3 regions of the Cytobacillus sp. FSL W8-0315 genome follow, and region 3 is predicted to be linked to each of the others. Evidence: predicted binding sites of a transcription regulator. Region 3 holds the regulator's gene; each other region holds the start of a gene.
The links. Region 3 encodes LexA, which represses DNA repair genes until DNA is damaged. Its sites were predicted from a motif close to CGAACATATGTTCG; they were not measured.
Positions count from the first base shown of each region.

Region 1: a site for LexA is predicted at 2,885-2,898, ahead of MKY20_RS00500 (DUF6434 domain-containing protein). Genes of this name have one in related genera too.
Region 2: a site for LexA is predicted at 4,834-4,847, ahead of recA (recombinase RecA). Genes of this name have one in related genera too.

Region 1 is NZ_JBBOOC010000001.1:79,238-85,767, forward strand. Features, by position in the region: gene MKY20_RS00480 (lysozyme inhibitor LprI family protein) at 1-518, opposite strand, end outside; gene MKY20_RS00485 (NUDIX hydrolase) at 745-1,194, opposite strand; gene MKY20_RS00490 (hypothetical protein) at 1,346-1,555, shown strand; gene MKY20_RS00495 (GrpB family protein) at 1,604-2,134, opposite strand; gene MKY20_RS00500 (DUF6434 domain-containing protein) at 2,323-2,850, opposite strand; gene MKY20_RS00505 (restriction endonuclease) at 3,025-3,588, shown strand; gene MKY20_RS00510 (cysteine hydrolase family protein) at 3,719-4,276, opposite strand; gene proS (proline--tRNA ligase) at 4,572-6,011, opposite strand; T-box leader at 6,073-6,289, opposite strand; gene MKY20_RS00520 (DUF1284 domain-containing protein) at 6,495-6,530, shown strand, end outside.
Region 2 is NZ_JBBOOC010000001.1:4,029,678-4,036,207, reverse strand. Features, by position in the region: gene ymfI (elongation factor P 5-aminopentanone reductase) at 1-372, shown strand, start outside; gene MKY20_RS20765 (DUF3243 domain-containing protein) at 489-746, shown strand; gene MKY20_RS20760 (YmfK family protein) at 980-1,771, shown strand; gene MKY20_RS20755 (helix-turn-helix domain-containing protein) at 1,793-2,713, shown strand; gene pgsA (CDP-diacylglycerol--glycerol-3-phosphate 3-phosphatidyltransferase) at 2,834-3,412, shown strand; gene MKY20_RS20745 (competence/damage-inducible protein A) at 3,440-4,690, shown strand; gene recA (recombinase RecA) at 4,962-6,002, shown strand.
Region 3 is NZ_JBBOOC010000001.1:3,888,504-3,895,033, forward strand. Features, by position in the region: gene tkt (transketolase) at 1-1,979, opposite strand, end outside; gene MKY20_RS19840 (DUF896 domain-containing protein) at 2,210-2,443, opposite strand; gene MKY20_RS19845 (YneB family resolvase-like protein) at 2,587-3,234, opposite strand; gene yneA (cell division suppressor protein YneA) at 3,244-3,576, opposite strand; gene lexA (transcriptional repressor LexA) at 3,732-4,355, shown strand; gene MKY20_RS19860 (DUF4257 domain-containing protein) at 4,641-4,925, shown strand; gene MKY20_RS19865 (hypothetical protein) at 5,251-5,613, shown strand; gene MKY20_RS19870 (CBO0543 family protein) at 5,751-6,218, opposite strand; gene MKY20_RS19875 (CBO0543 family protein) at 6,215-6,530, opposite strand, start outside.

The sequences.
Region 1 (6,530 bases), 3.8 Mb from region 3:
TGGATCCAGATCCGCTGTTCTTCTCTTAACTGGTCCATCTGCCCTTTATCAAGCTGATCTTCTAGCAGACCATAAATTTTGTTTAATTCCTCATCCCAATTTCTATATCTTTCCGCCTCTTGCTCCACCAATTCTGCGGTGGTTGTCTTGGCTTCTTCATATCTGTCCGCTTCTTCCATTTTGTTTAGTTTCTTTAGATATTCATCCTTATTACTTTCATGATTTTCATTTTGATTACTGGACTCCACTGACTCTCCATCATTTGAGGCTGCAGATGAATTGTCTGTATTTTCTTGTTCATTGAGCTGTGTGTTGTCACTGCTGCCAGAAGAGTTTTCTTCCTCATTTTCCTCTGAATCTGCAGAATCCCTATCAGTTGAGCCGCCATCTTCATTTTGAGCCGAGCTGTTATTAGCTGGCTGGCTGCTCGATTCTTCAGATGAGTCTCCACAAGCAGCCAGTACACCTGATAATGCTACTGTTATCAGTACCGTCAAAAACTTCTTGTTTTTTTCCATATTCCAACTTCCTTTTTATATTTAGTAACGAAATTTATACTATTAAATTTTTGAACAAATCCTTCAGTATCGAGCATAATTAGATGATCTATGTCTTCGAAAATGATTATTTCTGCCCTCCCTCCTTCTAAATTAATCTTATCATTTTCTTCATAGAAAATTATCCCAATTCCATTATTTTCTGTTTTTCAGCGAAGAAAAAAGAGCTCCGGTTGGGAACTCCTTCTTAAATAGAATTAATATAATCCTCAATCACTTTACGATCTGGAGGGCTTATATTTGAGGGAATATCATGAACATGATAAAAGCGTAAATCATTAACCTCTTCGTTATCGATTGTAAGTTCTCCATCATAGTCGGTGCAGATATAGGAGGCAATGACATTATATACTTCATCACCGTGAGGATATTTATAGTAAAATTCATCTCCTGAATAGATATTAAACAACCGCAGATCATTTGCTGTTAACCCAGTTTCTTCAAGCAGCTCTCTCTTAGCCACCTCTTCCAATGTCTCTCCGGGCTCCAGAGAACCTCCCGCCAATCCCCAGCAGTTATTATCCTTCCTTAATTGTAATAACAGCCTATTATTCTTATCCAAAACGATTACACTCGCTCCAGTAATAACAAGAGGACGGCTTCCAACTATTTTTCTTAACTCCATGACATACCCCATAGTAATCTCCTAAATATAAGATTTCCCTATATAATTCGATATTTGGAAGATAAATCCTTTTGAAAGATATTAATGGGATTTTATGTTAATATGTAGATATATGTTATTTAACTAACAGACAGTTATTAAGATTAATCGAAAGGAGGATTTTATGAACACTCAAAATAAACACACCACAAAAGCAATAGGAATTTCATTGTTAATAACTATATTTGCCTTTTTCAATGTGGATATTCCTAAACCTTATACAGTAATTTATTTACTCTTCGTATCTGTTGCTTCATTCATAAGCATTTATTTAATTTCAATGATTACTGCAAAAGCATACCAAAAGTTTGTTAAGCACATTGGCTGTAATTAAAATCCTTTTAACCTAATGCCATAATTGTGAAGGAATGAGAGCATATTGCTATTCCTCTGCATTTAATTTCCTTGCTTCCCCAGACCAAACAAGTGCTTTTTTCTCCATTTCCTTCACAAATGCCTTTTTTGCTTGGCTATACTCACTTGTGTCATCAAACCTTTTTGCTAATTCTTCCTTGAATTTAGTGTACCTTGCTGCTTCAGCAGGATGGGACCGCAGATAATCTCTAAATATTAGGTGCCGTTCTATTTGGGGGTTATCAAATTGATAGAAATGCAAATGATGAGATCGGTTTTCCCCGCCTTTTCGAAATAATCGTCTTCCTGTAATTCCCCATTCGCCAGCAGCCTCATATCCTAGGTTTTTCATTTCTTCATTAAAACTGTCTATCTTTTCGATGTCCTTCACAATAAATATCATATCGATTACAGGCTTTGCCTTCATCCCCTGGACCGCAGTACTGCCAAAATGTTCACATTTTATGATGTCATCTTTAAAGATGGTTTTGAGAAACTGTGCCTCTACTTCATACATTAAAGCCCAATTATCGCTAAATTCCGTAAGCCGAATCTTCATTTGGAGACCTCCATTATAAAACTTACATTGGGTAATTCATCCACAATTAGTTGTTGCTCCAAACCCTTTCAACCACACCCATTCCTGCCCATTAAATTCCATTCTGCATCTACTCTAATTAATTGATTAACTTCAAACCTGCTTTCATATGTAAATCAGCCTCTGTATTTGTTGCTTCCTGGCAGTTTTTATAAAACATTCCAGGCTTTAATGGCCTCTTCTCGATTACTGCCTTTGTTTTTTGGGTCTGCAAAATAATCTCTGGTGAACTGATTATATTCGAATTGAGACCCTATTTGTTTTTTATAAGACGGATTCTTTTTTCTTTCTTCCTCTTCATACCAAGCATGAACCACATCACGATATGTTTTGCCTGCATTTTCTTTAAAATAATTTTGAATATAAGTCGAAAAATGAAATTTAGGGATAATTGATTTGAAGAAGGCTCTTACAGTCTGGCTGCAGCGGTGATTTTCTGTGATGACAGTATCTAAATTTAATTCTGACAAAACATCTTTAGAAGGGGACTTTTTTTTCTTTGCTGGCTTGTTTATTTCTCCTGTCTGAAGAAATGCTGCTATTCTATCCGTAATCTCCATTTTAGAGCCAGCAGCACTCATTCCATTCTCTCTGCAAAAAACTCGCAGCTCTTCTTTTAACCAATAATAGCTGAGGAAATCTTTTACTTCCAAATCCTTTCTTAGTTCCGGCCTCAAGTATTCTACCTCCATTTTAAGATAATAATATTATAAAACACATGTTCGTAAATGTAAATTTTACCAATATATTTTGGCTATTCCAATCTTTTTAGATATTCCTATTCTTGCCGCCCAAATGATTTGTGATATAACAAGATTAGAAGACTTTTAGAATGAAGGATGTGTTACAGGTTGAATGAACGTCATCATCTAATACTTTGGTTTATGATCATCCTGGTGCCGATTATTGTCTTTATGAATACGAACAATTGGGAAAATGCATTTCTGACTTTTTTGGGAGAGGTGATTTTCTATCTCGTTTACGGATTGTTTTGGTTTCGCCGTGATCAGAAAAGTCAGGCGGATTCCGAAATCTGGCTGATCAGCAAACTTTCAGATGAGCAATTAGAGGATTTCTCCATCTCTCTATTATCCAAACTTGGTTATATAGTTACAAAACCGATTGATGAGAATCCGGATATAAGTTTTTTACTTGCCTCTCCATCGGGGTATCAAGTGATTGTTAAAGTCAAAAGCCATAAAAGAGAAGTCGGAATACGCCTAGTCCAAAAAACTTTAAGGCAAATGGATATTTTTGATGCTGCTGAATGCTGGGTCATCACAAATGAGCGTTTCACCCGTCAAGCAATTGAATTTGCCGAAGCAAACAATATGCGTTTATATGACAGGCAACAGTTTATAAAATGGATTCTAAAAGCGAAAAAAGGGGAAAAAATACGGGGGCAGCATTCTTGATGTTCAGGAAATTCCTGTATACCTCTACTTTCATGAATGCCTATCTTTCACAAATTAAATATCCCAATTTCACAGTAAGAAATTGGGAATCTATTGTTAATAAGGAATATCTCTATACTATAAATTCAATTCACCTATATGAATCATGTATCGGATGAAACAAGTCTTCCGCTGCATTTCTGACAACTGAAAAATGTTCCACATTGTAATGGCCGTGAAGAGTATCATTATGATGCTTGATAATTTGTTCTGCACTTAAAGCATCGCTGTCCGTTGTTGAATGTCCATCACCTACTAATGTTACATCCAATCCACTAATAGTTGCGGTTCTAACTGCACTGTCTATACAGTGCTGGGTTTTACACCCCATTATAACAACATGCTTGACCTTTTGAGATTTAAGGTGATCCAGCAGTCCTGTTCCATGGAAGGAATTCGTCGCAGCTTTATCAAAGAACTTCGTTTCCGCAGGCACATTAATTTCTTCGTGAACCTGAAATCCTTTGCCTTTCCCTTCAGCAACATCTAAATCCCTAACAAAGACAACTGGAATACTGGATTGCTTTGCCTTTTCGATCACTAAATTGATATTCCCAATAAGCCGCTCTTTATTAAAAACTTTACTTTCTTTTATATTCCCATCAATTAACTCCTGTTGGGCATCAATAATTAATAATGTTTGATTCAAATGATTTTCCCCTTTCAATACCTATAAAGTTATTTGAGATCTGTTCCCCATAGTATTTTCATGCCAATATATTGATTGTCATAATAACATTGTCCGAAAATGTTATCTAAATTTTTAGACATTTTTGATTTTAACATATTAATCAGTTCAATAAAATATGTTTAAGTTCCTTATTCGAATGCTTTACTGTGAAACCTGGACGTTCATTCAATCATCTTTAAGAAAAAAGTCCGCCTGAGTGAGGCGGACCTAAATAATTGACCCTGAAAGATCACGTAATATTTCACATTCAAGCTTAATAAGCTCGCGCAAACCAAACCGTATGCTTCGCTTCTTTACCACAATGGATGCATGTGTCCTTAGTTGCCGGCGGATTGAACGGAATGTTCCTTGTTGTGAATTTTGTTTTTTCTTTGACACTTTCTTCACAGGCGTCTTCTCCGCACCAGCCAGCCAATATCCAGCCAGGAATGGTTTCATTTAATTCGGATTCTGCTATGTGCTGTTCTAACTGGTCCATTGTATCAATATGTGTGTGTGAATTCTCCGAGCGGAACGCTTTTGCATTTTCGAATAGACGATTCTGCATGGTTTCAAGCTCTTTTTTAATGCTGTCAATAATGGCTTCAAGCGGTACCGCAACTTTGTCTCCAAGATCACGGGCCTTCATTAAACATTGATTTTGGTCTAAATCACGTGGACCGAGTTCTATGCGGACAGGTACACCTTTCAGTTCCCACTCATTAAATTTATAGCCTGGTGATTGATCAGAATCATCTAGGCGGACGCGGATTCCTTCTGCCTTTAATGCTGCAAAGATTTCATCTAACTTCTCCATAATGGCCGGGTTCTTTTTCCATGGCCCGACTGGAATCAGTACAACTTGAGTCGGTGCTATTTTTGGAGGCAGCACAAGGCCTTGCTCATCTCCATGAACCATGATGACGGAGCCAATTAACCTTGTAGACGTACCCCAGGATGTTGTATGGACAAAGGTGTGTTTATTTTCTTTATTCAAATATTTGATATCGAAAGCTTCGGCAAATTTTGTACCTAAGTAATGGGAGGTACCTGCCTGCACCGCTTTTCCATCTTTCATCATCGCTTCAATGGAAAAAGTATCAACCGCACCGGCAAAGCGTTCTGATGGTGTTTTTTGGCCATCATAAACTGGAATCGCAAGTAATCCTTCTACAACCTCTTTATAAATGGAAAGCATTTGCATTGTTTCCTTACGCGCATCTTCTTCATCCACATGAGCCGTATGGCCTTCCTGCCATAAAAATTCAGAAGTGCGGATAAATGGAAGAGTCTTCTTCTCCCACCGGAATACATTTGCCCATTGATTTATTAATACAGGCAGATCCCGATAACTCTTAATCCAATCTGAATACAAATGTCCAATCATTGTTTCAGAAGTTGGGCGCAGTGCCAGACGTTCCTCCAGTTTCTCACCTGCCGCTTCTGTTATCCATGGAAGCTCTGGCGAGAATCCTTCAATATGATCCTTTTCCTTCTGAAAGAAGGATTCTGGAATTAACATGGGGAAATATGCATTGCGATGACCGGTTTCTTTAAAACGCTTATCCATCTCTTCCTGAATATGTTCCCATATTTCATAGCCATCCGGCTTAAAGGCAATACAGCCGCGAACTGGGGTGTAATCAAATAAATCGGCTTTTTGAATCGTATCAAGATACCATTTTGAAAAGTTGTTTGGCTTTTGTTGAGACATCTTCTTTTCCTCCTTGGAAAATGAAATTTGTTTAAAAAATAAAAAAGCATAAAGAGTCCTTCAAAAGGACGTCTTTACGCTAATAGACGTGGTACCACCTTAGTTCGACTTTAATTTAAAATCTAAAGTCCTCTAAACGTTTGTAACGAAACGACCCGGTTAGCTTTACTAACAATCTCCGTGGCAGGGTTCAATAAGGAGGGGTGATATAGCTTTCAGCCCAGGCTATATTTTCTGTTTCACAATCCTTATTTACTTGATCACATCATTGATTTCATATATATAAGTTAATATATCAACTTGTCACAGGCAATTCAATATTTACAGTAGTTTATTTTCCATTTTAAACAGCCTGCCCCAAAAGACTTTAAAAAAGACCCTCAGCTGATCAATTTTAAATGTTATGATAAACAAGTATGTTAACTATACATTTTTTAAGTTAACATTCAAACGTAAACGAACCATTTCAATTGGGGGGATTTTATGTATAAGCTGCGAGGCCATCATCTTTTTTGCCTT
Region 2 (6,530 bases), 140 kb from region 3:
CTTCTGCCAAAACTTATTTCAAAGGGCAGCGGGAATGTCATCGTTATTTCCTCTATATGGGGCCAGACGGGTGCTGCTTGTGAAGTTGCTTACTCGGCAGCTAAGGGCGCCCAAATTGCTTTTGCAAAAGCTTTAAGCAAGGAAGTTGCCCTAAGCGGAGTGAGGGTTAATGCGGTTGCCCCAGGTGCAGTCGAGACAGCTATGCTGAATGATTTTACTGAAGAGGAGCTGGATGCCGTAAAAAGCGATATTCCTATGGGCAGGCTTGCCTTGCCTGCTGACATTGCCAACTCCGTTTCCTTCCTTCTTTCAGAAAGGGCCTCGTATATTACCGGACAGGTCTTGGCTGTAAATGGCGGCTGGTATACGTAACTCCTATCGTTCATTGAAGTTTCACATATTTTTTGTTCATGTGTATTAGTGCATGCATATTTTATTCAGCCCCTAAGCACAATATAATTGTACAACATTTAAAGGAGGCAATAATTATGTCTGTACTAGATAACTGGCAGCAGTGGAAAGACTTCCTTGGAGATCGTCTTCATCAGGGACAGAACCAGGGGATGAATAAGGAAACTGTAAATGACCTTGCTTACCAAATCGGCGATTATTTAGCCAAGCAAGTGGAGCCGAAGAATGACCAGGAAAAAATCCTGGCTGATCTTTGGTCTGTAGCAAGCCCGGATGAGCAGCATGCCATTGCAAATATGATGGTAAAGCTTGTTCAAAACGACGGCTCTCAATAAGAATTTAATGTAAATCAGCGAAAAGAGAGGAAATCCTCTCTTTTCGTTTTCCCCAAAAAGAATTTCCTCCACAGCCAGACGGGTTTTTCCTTTCATATTGGTAAAAAATCATATATTATAGAATCTAGATGAAAATTCAGGGTAGGTTTAATAAAAATTTACATTAATAAAAGATATACATATACATATAAAATGCGCAATGAGCCGCGCATCATGCAGGAGGAGGTTTTCCGGTGGAGAAAACAGAATGGTATTTGGAATATGAAATCCAAAAGAATCGTCCCGGCTTGCTTGGTGACATTTCTTCCCTGCTGGGTATGCTTTCCATAAATATCGTTACCATCAATGGTGTGGATGAAGGCCGAAGAGGATTGCTGATTCTGGCTAAAGACCACGAACAGATTGAACGCTTAAAATCGATTTTAAATACTATGGATACAATTAAAGTGATTAAGCTCCGGGAGCCTAAACTTAGAGACCGTCTTGCTGTGCGCCATGGAAGATACATTCAAAGGGATGCCGACGACAAGAAAACGTTCAGGTTCGTCAGGGACGAGCTTGGTTTATTAGTCGACTTCATGGCGGAATTATTTAAACAGGAAGGGCACAAGCTTATAGGGATCAGGGGAATGCCAAGGGTTGGAAAAACTGAATCCATTGTGGCCTCAAGTGTTTGTGCCAACAAACGATGGCTATTTGTTTCATCCACTCTGCTAAAGCAGACGATACGCAACCAGCTGATCGAGGATGAATATAATGAAAACAATTTGTTCATAATAGACGGAATTGTCTCAACCCGACGTGCAAATGAACGTCACTGGCAGCTTGTGCGGGAAATTATGCGCCTTCCTGCAGTAAAAGTAGTAGAGCATCCGGATATCTTTGTGCAAAACACTGAATACTCCCTTAATGATTTCGATTATATTATTGAGCTCCGACACGATCCTGAGGAAGAGATTACTTATGATGTAGTAGAGAAAAACAGTATGTTCTCTGAATCTGATTTTGGAGGCTTTGATTTTTAGTAAGTTGGAAGGTGTTGTAAATTGACAGAACTAGGAAATCGTTTAAAAGAAGCGCGGCTGGCTAAGGATATGAGCCTTGACGATCTGCAAAAGGTCACAAAAATACAAAAGCGCTATTTGATGGGTATTGAAGAGGGCGATTATAGCATGATGCCCGGGAAGTTTTATGTCAGGGCATTTATAAAGCAGTATGCTGAAGCGGTGGGAATTGAGCCTGAAGAAATTTTCGAGCAGTATAAAAATGACATTCCGGCACAGATGAATGATGATATTCCGGAAAAGCTATCCCGTGTTCAATCCAGAAAAGATCTTTCTGGCAGGACTTCAAAGGTATTCGATATTCTCCCAAAGGTACTTATTGGTGTCTTTATAATTGGTCTCATCGCAGTCCTTTATAATTTCCTGGGTGCCAAAGATCAGGCGGATAATGAAGAGCAGCCATCTGATCGGACAGATGGGCAGACGGTCATAGAAGAGTCTGAAAACCTTTCAGATAGTAAAAAAGATGAAAATGATAAAGATGAATCAGCAGGAGAGAAAGAAGAATCTGCTGACAAAGACTCTGCTGAGGAAACTGCCGAGGATCAAGAAGCCGAGGAAGCGCCAAAGCAGGAGGTTGCTGTGGTGCAATCCAGCGGAAATGGAACGGTTTATGAATTGAAAAATGCGGACAAGTTTGAACTGGAAGTTGTGTCTACAGGAGAAACTTGGGTGAATATCAAAAACGGCAAAGGAAATTCCTTCTACCAGGGAATGCTGACAGCTGATGGCACGAAAAGCCAGAAGGTAGACTTTTCAAAGGAAACGGAAGCTTCTATTGTAGTCGGAAATTCGACTCAAACTGAAATCTATGTAAACGGCGAAAAAATTGAGTATAAGGTGCCGCCTTCACAATCCGTCAAGCAGGATATAACCATTAAGTACGCGCCGAAGACCGAATAGTCATCTTCTTTAGATGACTATTTTCGCTTTTTATGTAAAAATTATCATTAAAAGGTTTGCAGCGAATGTCTGACACCTTTTTCTGCAAGAAGCTTCATTTACTATACTTGGAGGTAAAACATGAATCTGCCAAATAAAATTACAGTGTCACGTATCATGATGATACCCGTATTTCTGCTCGTAATGCTTGTTCCTTTTTCGTGGGGAAATATAGAATTCCTTGGAGCGGAAATGCCGGTAACCCACCTGATTGGAGCTCTTATCTTTATCATTGCTTCAGTTACCGATTGGGTTGATGGCTATTTTGCCCGCAAATACAATCTGGTTACAAATTTAGGTAAGTTTCTTGATCCGCTTGCAGACAAGCTCCTTGTCTCTGCAGCATTGATTGTCCTTGTTGATCTTGAGCTGGCTCCATCCTGGATTGTGATTATTATCATTAGCCGTGAATTTGCCGTAACAGGTTTAAGGCTTGTTCTGGCGGGGGAAGGAGAAGTAGTCGCAGCGAATCAGCTAGGCAAAATCAAAACATGGGCTCAAATTGTGGCCATTTCTTCACTGCTTTTACATAATATTATTTTTGAAATGGTTTCAATTCCGTTTGATCTGATTGCCCTTTGGGTTGCGATGTTCTTTACCATCTGGTCCGGCTGGGACTATTTTGCAAAAAACAAGCAGGCCTTCATTAACTCAAAATAATTTTTTTAGCCAGAAAGGGGCTTTTGAATGAATGCAGAAATTATAGCTGTCGGGTCTGAGCTTTTACTTGGACAAATCGTTAATACAAATGCCCGCTTTCTTTCCCGGCAGCTTGCTGAACTGGGCATTAATGTTTTTTACCATTCAGTGGTTGGCGATAACCCTGAGCGCCTGAAGTCTGTGATCAAAATTGCGGAAGATCGATCAGATCTGATCGTTTTCACTGGCGGGCTGGGGCCGACAAAGGATGATTTGACGAAAGAAACGATTGCCCGCCATCTAGGCAAAGAGCTTGTCATGGATGAGCAGGCGCTTGAATCCATACAGATGTATTTTAAACGGACCAACAGAGAGATGACTGAGAATAATAAAAAACAGGCACTTGTACTTGAGGATGCACAAGTACTTCCTAACGAGCATGGAATGGCTCCTGGAATGATTTCCGATAATGGCGGGCATGTTTTTATGCTACTTCCGGGACCTCCAAATGAAATGGAGCCTATGTTCCTGAAACATGCTTTTCCGGCCCTGCAATCCAAGCTGGGCACAGATGATGTGATTGTTTCCCGGGTATTGCACTTTTTCGGGATTGGAGAAGCCATGCTTGAAACTGAGATTGAAGATATTATCGATGCGCAGAGTAATCCAACAATTGCTCCGCTTGCCTCTGACGGAGAAGTCACGCTAAGGCTTACGGCAAAGCATAGCCAGCCTAACACGGCAATGATGCTGATGGATGAAACTGAAGCTAAAATCCTCGGCCGTGTCGGCGAATTCTTCTATGGCTACGATGACACTTCCTTGATGCATGAGCTCACCAAGCTGATCAAGGAAAACAATATGACTATTTCCGCTGCTGAGAGTTTAACAGGCGGCATGTTTCAGCAGGAGTTTACATCCATTCCGGGAGCAGGCGGACTTCTAAAAGGCGGAGTGGTTTGCTATACAAACGAAGTTAAGGCTGAGGTTTTAAAAGTTCGCAAAGAAACGATTGATAACGAGGGGGTCGTCAGTGCTCAGTGTGCAGCAGAGCTTGCTGAGAATGTCGCCAGTCTGACTAACTCAGATATCGGAATCAGCTTCACAGGTGTTGCTGGTCCTGACGAACTGGAAGGCAACCCGGTGGGAACCGTATATATAGGCATCTGGATAAAAGGTAAGCCTGTCCAGACTGAAAAGCTGAACCTTGGGGGAACCAGGGCGGCAAACCGTGTCCGTACGGTAAAATATGGCTGCCATTTTCTTATAAAAGCATTAAAAGAATGTCAGAGCGCCTGAAAAGCGTTCTGATTTTTTAATAGCCTGAAAAATAGACAGAATTCTTATCGAAATGCCATTTCTTCTATTGATTCACATCTGAAAATTACATTTTCCACAGCATGAATTGATATTTTCGGGCAAAATGTCCTGGTGAAAAAAATCGAATGGATGTTCGACTTTTTGCTCGACAAATGCATTGAAAAGGTTTATAGTAGAGTTAGGTTTTGAGATGAGACAAAACGAATCTAATCAAAAGATAGATTCGTCTATATAAAAGGAGGAACTATTAGTGAGTGATCGTCAAGCAGCTCTTGAAATGGCGTTAAAACAAATAGAAAAGCAATTTGGTAAAGGTTCTATTATGAAGCTTGGTGAACAGACTGACCGGAAAATTTCCACTGCACCAAGCGGATCCCTTGCCCTTGATGCAGCTCTTGGGGTAGGGGGCTATCCAAGAGGACGCATTATTGAAATTTATGGACCTGAGAGCTCAGGTAAAACAACTGTAGCCCTGCATGCAATTGCAGAGGTTCAGGCAAGCGGCGGACAAGCTGCTTTTATCGATGCTGAACATGCTCTAGACCCTGTTTATGCACAAAATCTTGGTGTGAATATTGATGAGCTTTTACTTTCCCAGCCGGATACAGGAGAGCAGGCGCTTGAAATTGCAGAAGCACTTGTTCGAAGCGGAGCTGTTGATATTCTGGTAATTGACTCTGTTGCAGCCCTTGTGCCAAAGGCTGAAATTGAAGGGGAAATGGGTGATTCCCATGTTGGTTTGCAGGCCCGCCTTATGTCCCAGGCACTTCGTAAACTATCAGGCGCAATCAACAAATCTAAAACCATTGCGATTTTCATTAACCAGATCCGTGAAAAAGTCGGAGTTATGTTCGGAAACCCTGAAACCACTCCTGGCGGACGCGCTTTGAAATTCTACTCTTCTGTCCGTCTTGAAGTGCGCCGTGCAGAAACTCTTAAGCAGGGCAATGAAATGGTTGGTAATAAGACAAAGATCAAAGTTGTCAAAAACAAAGTCGCTCCTCCGTTCAGAGTGGCGGAAGTAGATATCATGTACGGTGAAGGAATCTCTAAGGAAGGCGAAATCATCGATCTTGGCTCTGAACTGGATATTGTCCAAAAGAGCGGCTCATGGTACTCATACAATGAAGAGCGCCTTGGCCAAGGCCGTGAAAACGCCAAAGTATTCCTAAAAGAAAACCCTGAAATCCGCCTCACTATCCAAAAACAAATCCGTGAACACTATGGACTTGATGGAGATAAAGTAATCAGCGGAGACGAAGAGCAGGAAGAATTCGAGCTGATCGATTAATACAAAGCAAAAGCAAAGCCCGGGCGGCTTTGCTTTTCTTATAGGTATGAAATTATGTAAACGGGAAGGTTACATGTGGATTTGAGCTCATGGTACGACAGTTCATCAGTAGTATTGAAAATATCCTTTGAAATATCGGTTTAAGGGTTTTGATAACTAAAATTACTTAATTAGTACATGCTGATTGTAGTGGAAGGCGCGAGATCCTCGAAAATGCTAACGCATTTTCTTCGTGCGGTGTTTAACAGAGGAGCTTACTCAATGTCCTGCGGGAGTGCGGTAAACGGGAGACCCCGTTGGCGCGAATGCGCTGAGGAGGCTCCCGGACCGCCCTCGGCCGCTGAGTGACTGCATCAGAAATCAACACCCATATTCAACGGACGCTAAACAAAATCTTAATTGTAACCAGTTGTAATCTTAAGACATAAAAAAATGAATTGACTAAATGATCAAAAGTGTTCAAACCAATCGAAATATTAAGAAAAGCCTATAGGACAAACCCTTGACAATGAAATTCCACAGCTTTAC
Region 3 (6,530 bases):
GCCACAACGTTTTCAACTGTGAATCCGTATTCTTCCATGATCTTCTCACCTGGTGCAGATGCGCCGAAGGTATCGATTGCAAGAACATCGCCTTCGTCTCCTGCATAGCGGTGCCATCCAAGTGAAGATCCCATTTCAATGGCAAGACGCTTCTTGACTGTCTTAGGAATTACGCTTTCTTTGTACTCTTTTGATTGAGCTTCGAAGCGGTCCCAAGCAGGCATGCTCACTACAGATGCATGGATGCCTTCGCCTTCAAGCGCTTTTTGTGCTTCAACAGCCAGGCTAACCTCAGATCCAGCAGCAAGCAATAATACATCCGCGTTGCTGTTGGAAGCTGGTGAAACAACATAAGCACCTTTTTGTACTCCTTCGTATGCCGCTGAATCCGTTCCTTTTAATGTAGGAAGGTTTTGACGGGTCAATACTAATGCAGTTGGCTTGTTTGTTGATTCAATTGCTGTTTTCCATGCAGCTGCTGTTTCATTTCCGTCAGCAGGGCGGACAACAGATAGGTTTGGCATTGCACGCAATGCAGCAAGCTGTTCTACAGGCTCATGTGTAGGTCCGTCTTCACCTACAGCGATACTGTCATGTGTGAATACATACGTAACAGGCAGGTTCATAAGTGCAGCCAGACGGATTGCCGGGCGCAAGTAATCAGAGAACACGAAGAATGTTCCGCCGAATACTTTTAATCCGCCGTGAAGGGCCATACCATTAAGTGCAGCACCCATTGCAAATTCACGTACACCAAACCAGATGTTGCGGCCGTCAAATGACTCAGCTGTAAAGTCGCCTGTACCTTTAATCATTGTTTTGTTGGAGCCTGCAAGGTCTGCAGAACCGCCAAAGAAGGAAGGCAGGTTTTGTGCGATTGCATTTAGCACTTCTCCGGAAGAAGCACGGCTTGCAAGGCTCTTTCCTTCTTCATAAACAGGGATGTCTTTATCCCAGCCTTCTGAAAGCTCGCCATTGATTGCCTGCTCCAGCTGTTTTCCTAACTCAGGATGCGCTTCTTTATACTGTGCAAAAAGGTCTTCCCATTCCTGCTGCTTCTTAGAGCCGCTTTCTACAACCTGCTGCTTGAAGTGATCATATACTTCCTGAGGAACATGGAAATCCTCTTCGAAAGTCCACTTATAGGCTTCTTTCGTTAATTTCAATTCATCAGCACCCAGTGGAGCGCCGTGAACATCAGATTTACCTGATTTGTTTGGAGAACCGTAGCCAATGACTGTTTTAACCTCAATCATTGTTGGTCGGTTTTCATCCTGCTTCGCTTCCTCAATTGCTTTTGCAATTTCGTGAAGATCATTGCCGTCTTCTACGCGGATATACTGCCAGCCGTATGACTTGAATCGCTGTTCAACACTTTCAGAGAAAGACTTATCAAGGTCACCATCAAGTGAGATATCATTTGAATCATATAGAACAACCAGTCTTCCAAGCTTTAAGTGGCCAGCAAGGGAAGCAGCTTCAGCCGAAACGCCTTCCATAAGGTCTCCGTCACCGCAGATGCTGTATGTATAGTGGTCAACAACATTGAAGTTGTCTTTGTTGTATGTTGCAGCCAGGTGGCGTTCAGCCATTGCCATACCAACAGCCATTGCAATACCTTGACCTAATGGGCCTGTTGTTGCGTCAACACCTGGAGTATGGCCATATTCAGGGTGACCTGGCGTCTTGCTTCCCCACTGTCTGAACTCTTTAATGTCATTCATGGAAACATCATAGCCAGAAAGATGAAGAAGGCTGTATAAAAGCATGGAGCCATGTCCAGCAGAAAGGACGAAACGGTCACGGTTGAACCATTCAGGATTTTTCGGGTTATGGTTCATGAAGCGTGTCCAAAGCGTATAAGCCATTGGCGCTGCACCCATCGGCATCCCCGGATGGCCGGAATTCGCCTTTTCAATGGCGTCGATTGATAAAGTACGAATGGAACTGATGGATAGTTCATCTGTGTGATTAAACATTCAATACATCCTTTCGAGTAGTAATTCTTTACTCTTTTAATATTATCGGGTGTCCTTTTTTTTCACAACCAATAGGGTCAGGAAAAGGACAAAAAAGCCGGTTTGTTACTATATTGACACAAAAAGACCCGGCGTATGTAAAAAAAGCGGAGATAGCCGGTAATAGAAGTCATCTCCGCTTTCTATTAAAAGAAGGAATACAGCATTGTGTATCCCTTGCAATTATAATATTAGTGAAGGCGGTTTTTATTTTGGAAGTCTTTTAGCTTTTTCGGAGTTACGTCATTTCCTTTCGGGTCAACGATTGTAACACCTTTAAGCGTGTTCAGCATGCCAGAGCGAAAAGTCTCCAAATACTCTTTGCGGAGAGAAGTCTGTTCTTTTGCTTCTGCTTCTGTTAAACCTGATTCCTTTGCCTTCTTTGCCAGTTCATTAATTCGGGCAAGTTTTTGTTTTGGCAGCATATATTAAAGCTCCTTTATATCAAAAGTTTACCTTTGGATATTCTGATAGAAGTTTTTATTATACAATAGCTTCAGATATGGAACAATACTGAAACTCAACTGCCATCATACTAAAAAAGAACACTTTTGACAAGAAAAGTGCTCTATTCAACAAGTGATTCCATATACTCTTTATACCTTCTGTGGACTGTTGCTTTTGAGATATTATAGCCAAAGCCTCTGAGTGTTGCAGCAATCTCTGCAAATGTTAACTCGTTTTTCCTTAGCCGGACAATTTCCTCTATCGGCACCTCTATTCTTTCCCTGCCGCCATTTGTTCCCTGATTGCTTAAGTTCTTCTCGGGGCGGTATCCCTTATCAACAGCCCGCTGCATGCCGCGTCTAATTTTGATGTTATGAAGCTTTCTCTGATATTCTTCTACCATCCCAACAATGTTCAGCACCATCGAATCTGATTCCGAAAGCTCGAGCTGGCCGTTATTCGAAATGCTGTACAGCTGAACTTCTTCCTTTAGGATGCAATGGAGTATCGCTATCTTTGCATTACCCCGCCCCAGCCTGGTTTCATCCTGAATGAGGACAACCTTGATATCCTTTTCTTTAATTAAGTCTAAAAGCTCCAATATACCGTCTCTTTCAAGGTCATATCCACTGGCCTGTTCGCGTATCACCTTGACTACTTCAAAATCATGCTTTTTCGCCAGATTCACCAGCTCTTCTTCCTGTCTTGAAAGGGACGTTTCCTGAGTATCCTTTGTTGTACTAACCCTGCAGTAAATAATTGCTTTCATAACTTCTCCTTATTCATAAAAGTCTGAACTGGCAAGCTCTTTATAAGGCTCGTCATCCAGTGCTTTTACTGGAATAACAATTTCATCGCCCGGAAAAATCCTGCCTGCCGCTATCTCATTATTTTGTTCGACCCAATTAATAAATTGATCTGTAGACAGCGAATGTTCAGCCGAAAAACTCTCAGCAATTTCCCATAAAGAGTCACCTTCTGCAACAGTGACTTTCACAAACTTTTCCGTATCAGGTGTCTCTATCTGAATGAGCATAATAAACGATGCTGTCAGGCTTAAAACGAAGAGAATAATAGCATAAGAATATGATTTCCACAATTTTTTCAGCATGATATACCACCTCTAAAAGAATGTATGTTCGCATTTGATGTTTTTATTATAGACCGAACATTTGTTTTGTGTCAATAAAAATTCGAACTTATGTTTGTATCATATGGTAATTGATGCTATAATTGAGACAACAAAAACATACGAGGTGCGTAAAGATGGTGAAATTATCAAAAAGGCAGCAAGATATATTAGAGTTTATTAAAGAGGAAGTTAAATTGAGAGGCTATCCGCCTTCTGTAAGGGAGATCGGGGAAGCAGTCGGCCTGGCTTCAAGCTCAACAGTTCACGGCCATCTCGCCCGTCTTGAAAGCAAAGGGCTGATCCGCAGAGATCCTACTAAACCGCGCGCCATTGAAATTTTAGATCTGGACGAGTCTTCTCACATCCCTAAGGTCAGTGCAGTCAATGTTCCGATCGTCGGTAAAGTAACTGCAGGGCAGCCGATAACAGCCATTGAAAATGTTGAAGAATACTTCCCTCTTCCAGAAAGAATGGCACCAGCTGATGAGCATGTATTCATGCTTGAAATCATGGGGGAAAGTATGATTGAAGCCGGAATCCTTGATGGCGACTATGTCATCGTCAAACAGCAGAGCACTGCTAATAATGGAGATATCGTGGTTGCCATGACAGAGGAAGATGAAGCAACTGTCAAAAGATTCTTTAAAGAAAAAGACTATATCCGGCTTCAGCCGGAAAACTCTACAATGGAACCTATCATCCTTCGAAATGTTTCCATCCTTGGCAAAGTTATAGGTGTATACCGCCATATGCATTAATAGAATGATAAAAAGCAGGCAGCCACTGCCTGCTTTTTATTTTTTCCAATTTTAAGAAGGTTATCAGTTCCTATTACCTGATGCTATTAGTGAAATCATACGAAAGTAACTGATACCTTTTCTGTTGGTACTAAGTTGCAGTCATGTATGACTATTTTATTATTCAGAAAATTCGGTATTTTTATGCATATTATTTTATAGCCACTTTCTATATAATGGTAATACACCGAGAATCAACCTAAGGTCGCTTGTCCAAAATCTCGACTTTAGGAGTGTGAAGAAAAAATGTTTTTGAACATTACCTTCGCTTTGTTGATTGGTGGGCTGGTCGGTGTCGTTGGACATATTCGGAAAGAAGGCAAAATGGTCAAACCCAGAAGGACAAAAAAATTCATCTATCTGGGGGTCTTTGAAGAAGTAATCATGGGGGCTTTAGCGGCTGTTTTTTTGGTCGTATCTTCAGATCCTGACTCTGCCTTAAAGGTAGTGCTCCTTGCGGTAATTGCAGGATTTGGAGGAGATGCACTGCTGACATGTCTCGATTTCCTAAAGATCAGACATAAAGAATAGAGAGATGCAGGGAAATACAAATTAGTTAAAACCTCGTTCACTTAGAAACGGGGTTTTTGTATTTTAGCTATGTAAAAACCCCCTGCTCATGCAAACAGAGTGTTTTCGAATTTTTAAAGTAATTGCTCATGTAGTGTTCGTTGCTCCAAGGGATGTACTTGCGTACGAAACATAAATACTAATCCTTGCCGTTAGAAATCCTCTTTAACTATTTTTTCAAAACTGCTCCTTCTGCTGAACCAATGGGCAATTAAGTATAGTGAAACTAAGATAAAAAAGGAATAAGCAAAGGCCCAATGGATTTTTTTATATAAGTGCAGCATTGGTGTTTTATATCTTTCACAAACCCTTGAAAACAGGACTAAACCGGCTAGCAACCATATTTATTCTTATCTTAGCTTTAGGGAATATTGTGACTGGCTTTATACCAGCAGATATAAATCTATTTTGGCATTCAATAGCAGCTCAACTTGACATGATAACTGTTTTGCCCGGTCTTTGGCTATACGCAAAATCTTTAGAAATTGGAAAACGCTGGACTCAATACTGTTTAGTTACATTACTAGTCATAGTCACACTCAATATGTTAATAATTTTCATCCCTATGCACGCCGGTCTATTGCAAAGGTTATTCTATTTAGTGATTTTCATATGGGGCACTGTACTGGCGTTTATTTTAAGTAAATGATTTGTTGCCACGCCTTTATCGCCTGAGCTCTTAATTCTTATTCTTAATTTACGCCCCCTGCCTTGGTTAAATTAGTCGTCTAACACAGAATCCTTACTATTAATATTTCTCGGGGGGAACCTAGATATTTCAACTCGTTACACCAGACCTTTTTTAAACCAAAATATATATATCTTTACAACATAAAGAAGAATCATGTTGGTAATTAATCCAAAGAACCAGTTCCAGTGAATATAGTGATACAATGAACTAAATTTTTCGAGAAGATAGGAGTAAGTTGTTATCCCCATTGAAAATAGTAAGTAGTACAAAAATGTTCTTCTTGTCCCTTTTTCTTTTGGATAAAAAAGTATAAAAAACACCGCAATTGTGGGATAAACAATATAATGCAATGAAAAGCTCATATTTGTCGCTTTATTAAATTCTCTATACGGAAACTCAACTAATCCAAATACCAATTGTATATATTCATGTATCCATGCTATTGATTGAACAAATATAAAGGTTATCCAAGCTAACCTTTTACTTTCGGTTGGGATATATCTTAATAACAAGTACAATGATAAAATCCACGAACATAATAAAATCAGGACTTCTCTGGTCATTTTAAGTCCACCAAAATTAATCTTTTAGAAAACCATCGATAAAATTTATCATTTATATATAGAGCAATCATTACTGTTACTAGTGTCCAATACCATTTCCATTCATGGTACTCAACCAGTTTGGTTTTAGATTCTAATACAGCATCTAAGAAGGTAAAAAATCCAGCAAAGAAAACATAATACAATAGTGAGCCAAACCCTTTTTTGTTCCTTGGAAAATACAAACTAAAAATAATGGCGACTACCGGGAATAGGAAGAACTCAAAGGAAAAACTAGTCCTATTATATAAATTTGCCTTAGGGTACAATTGA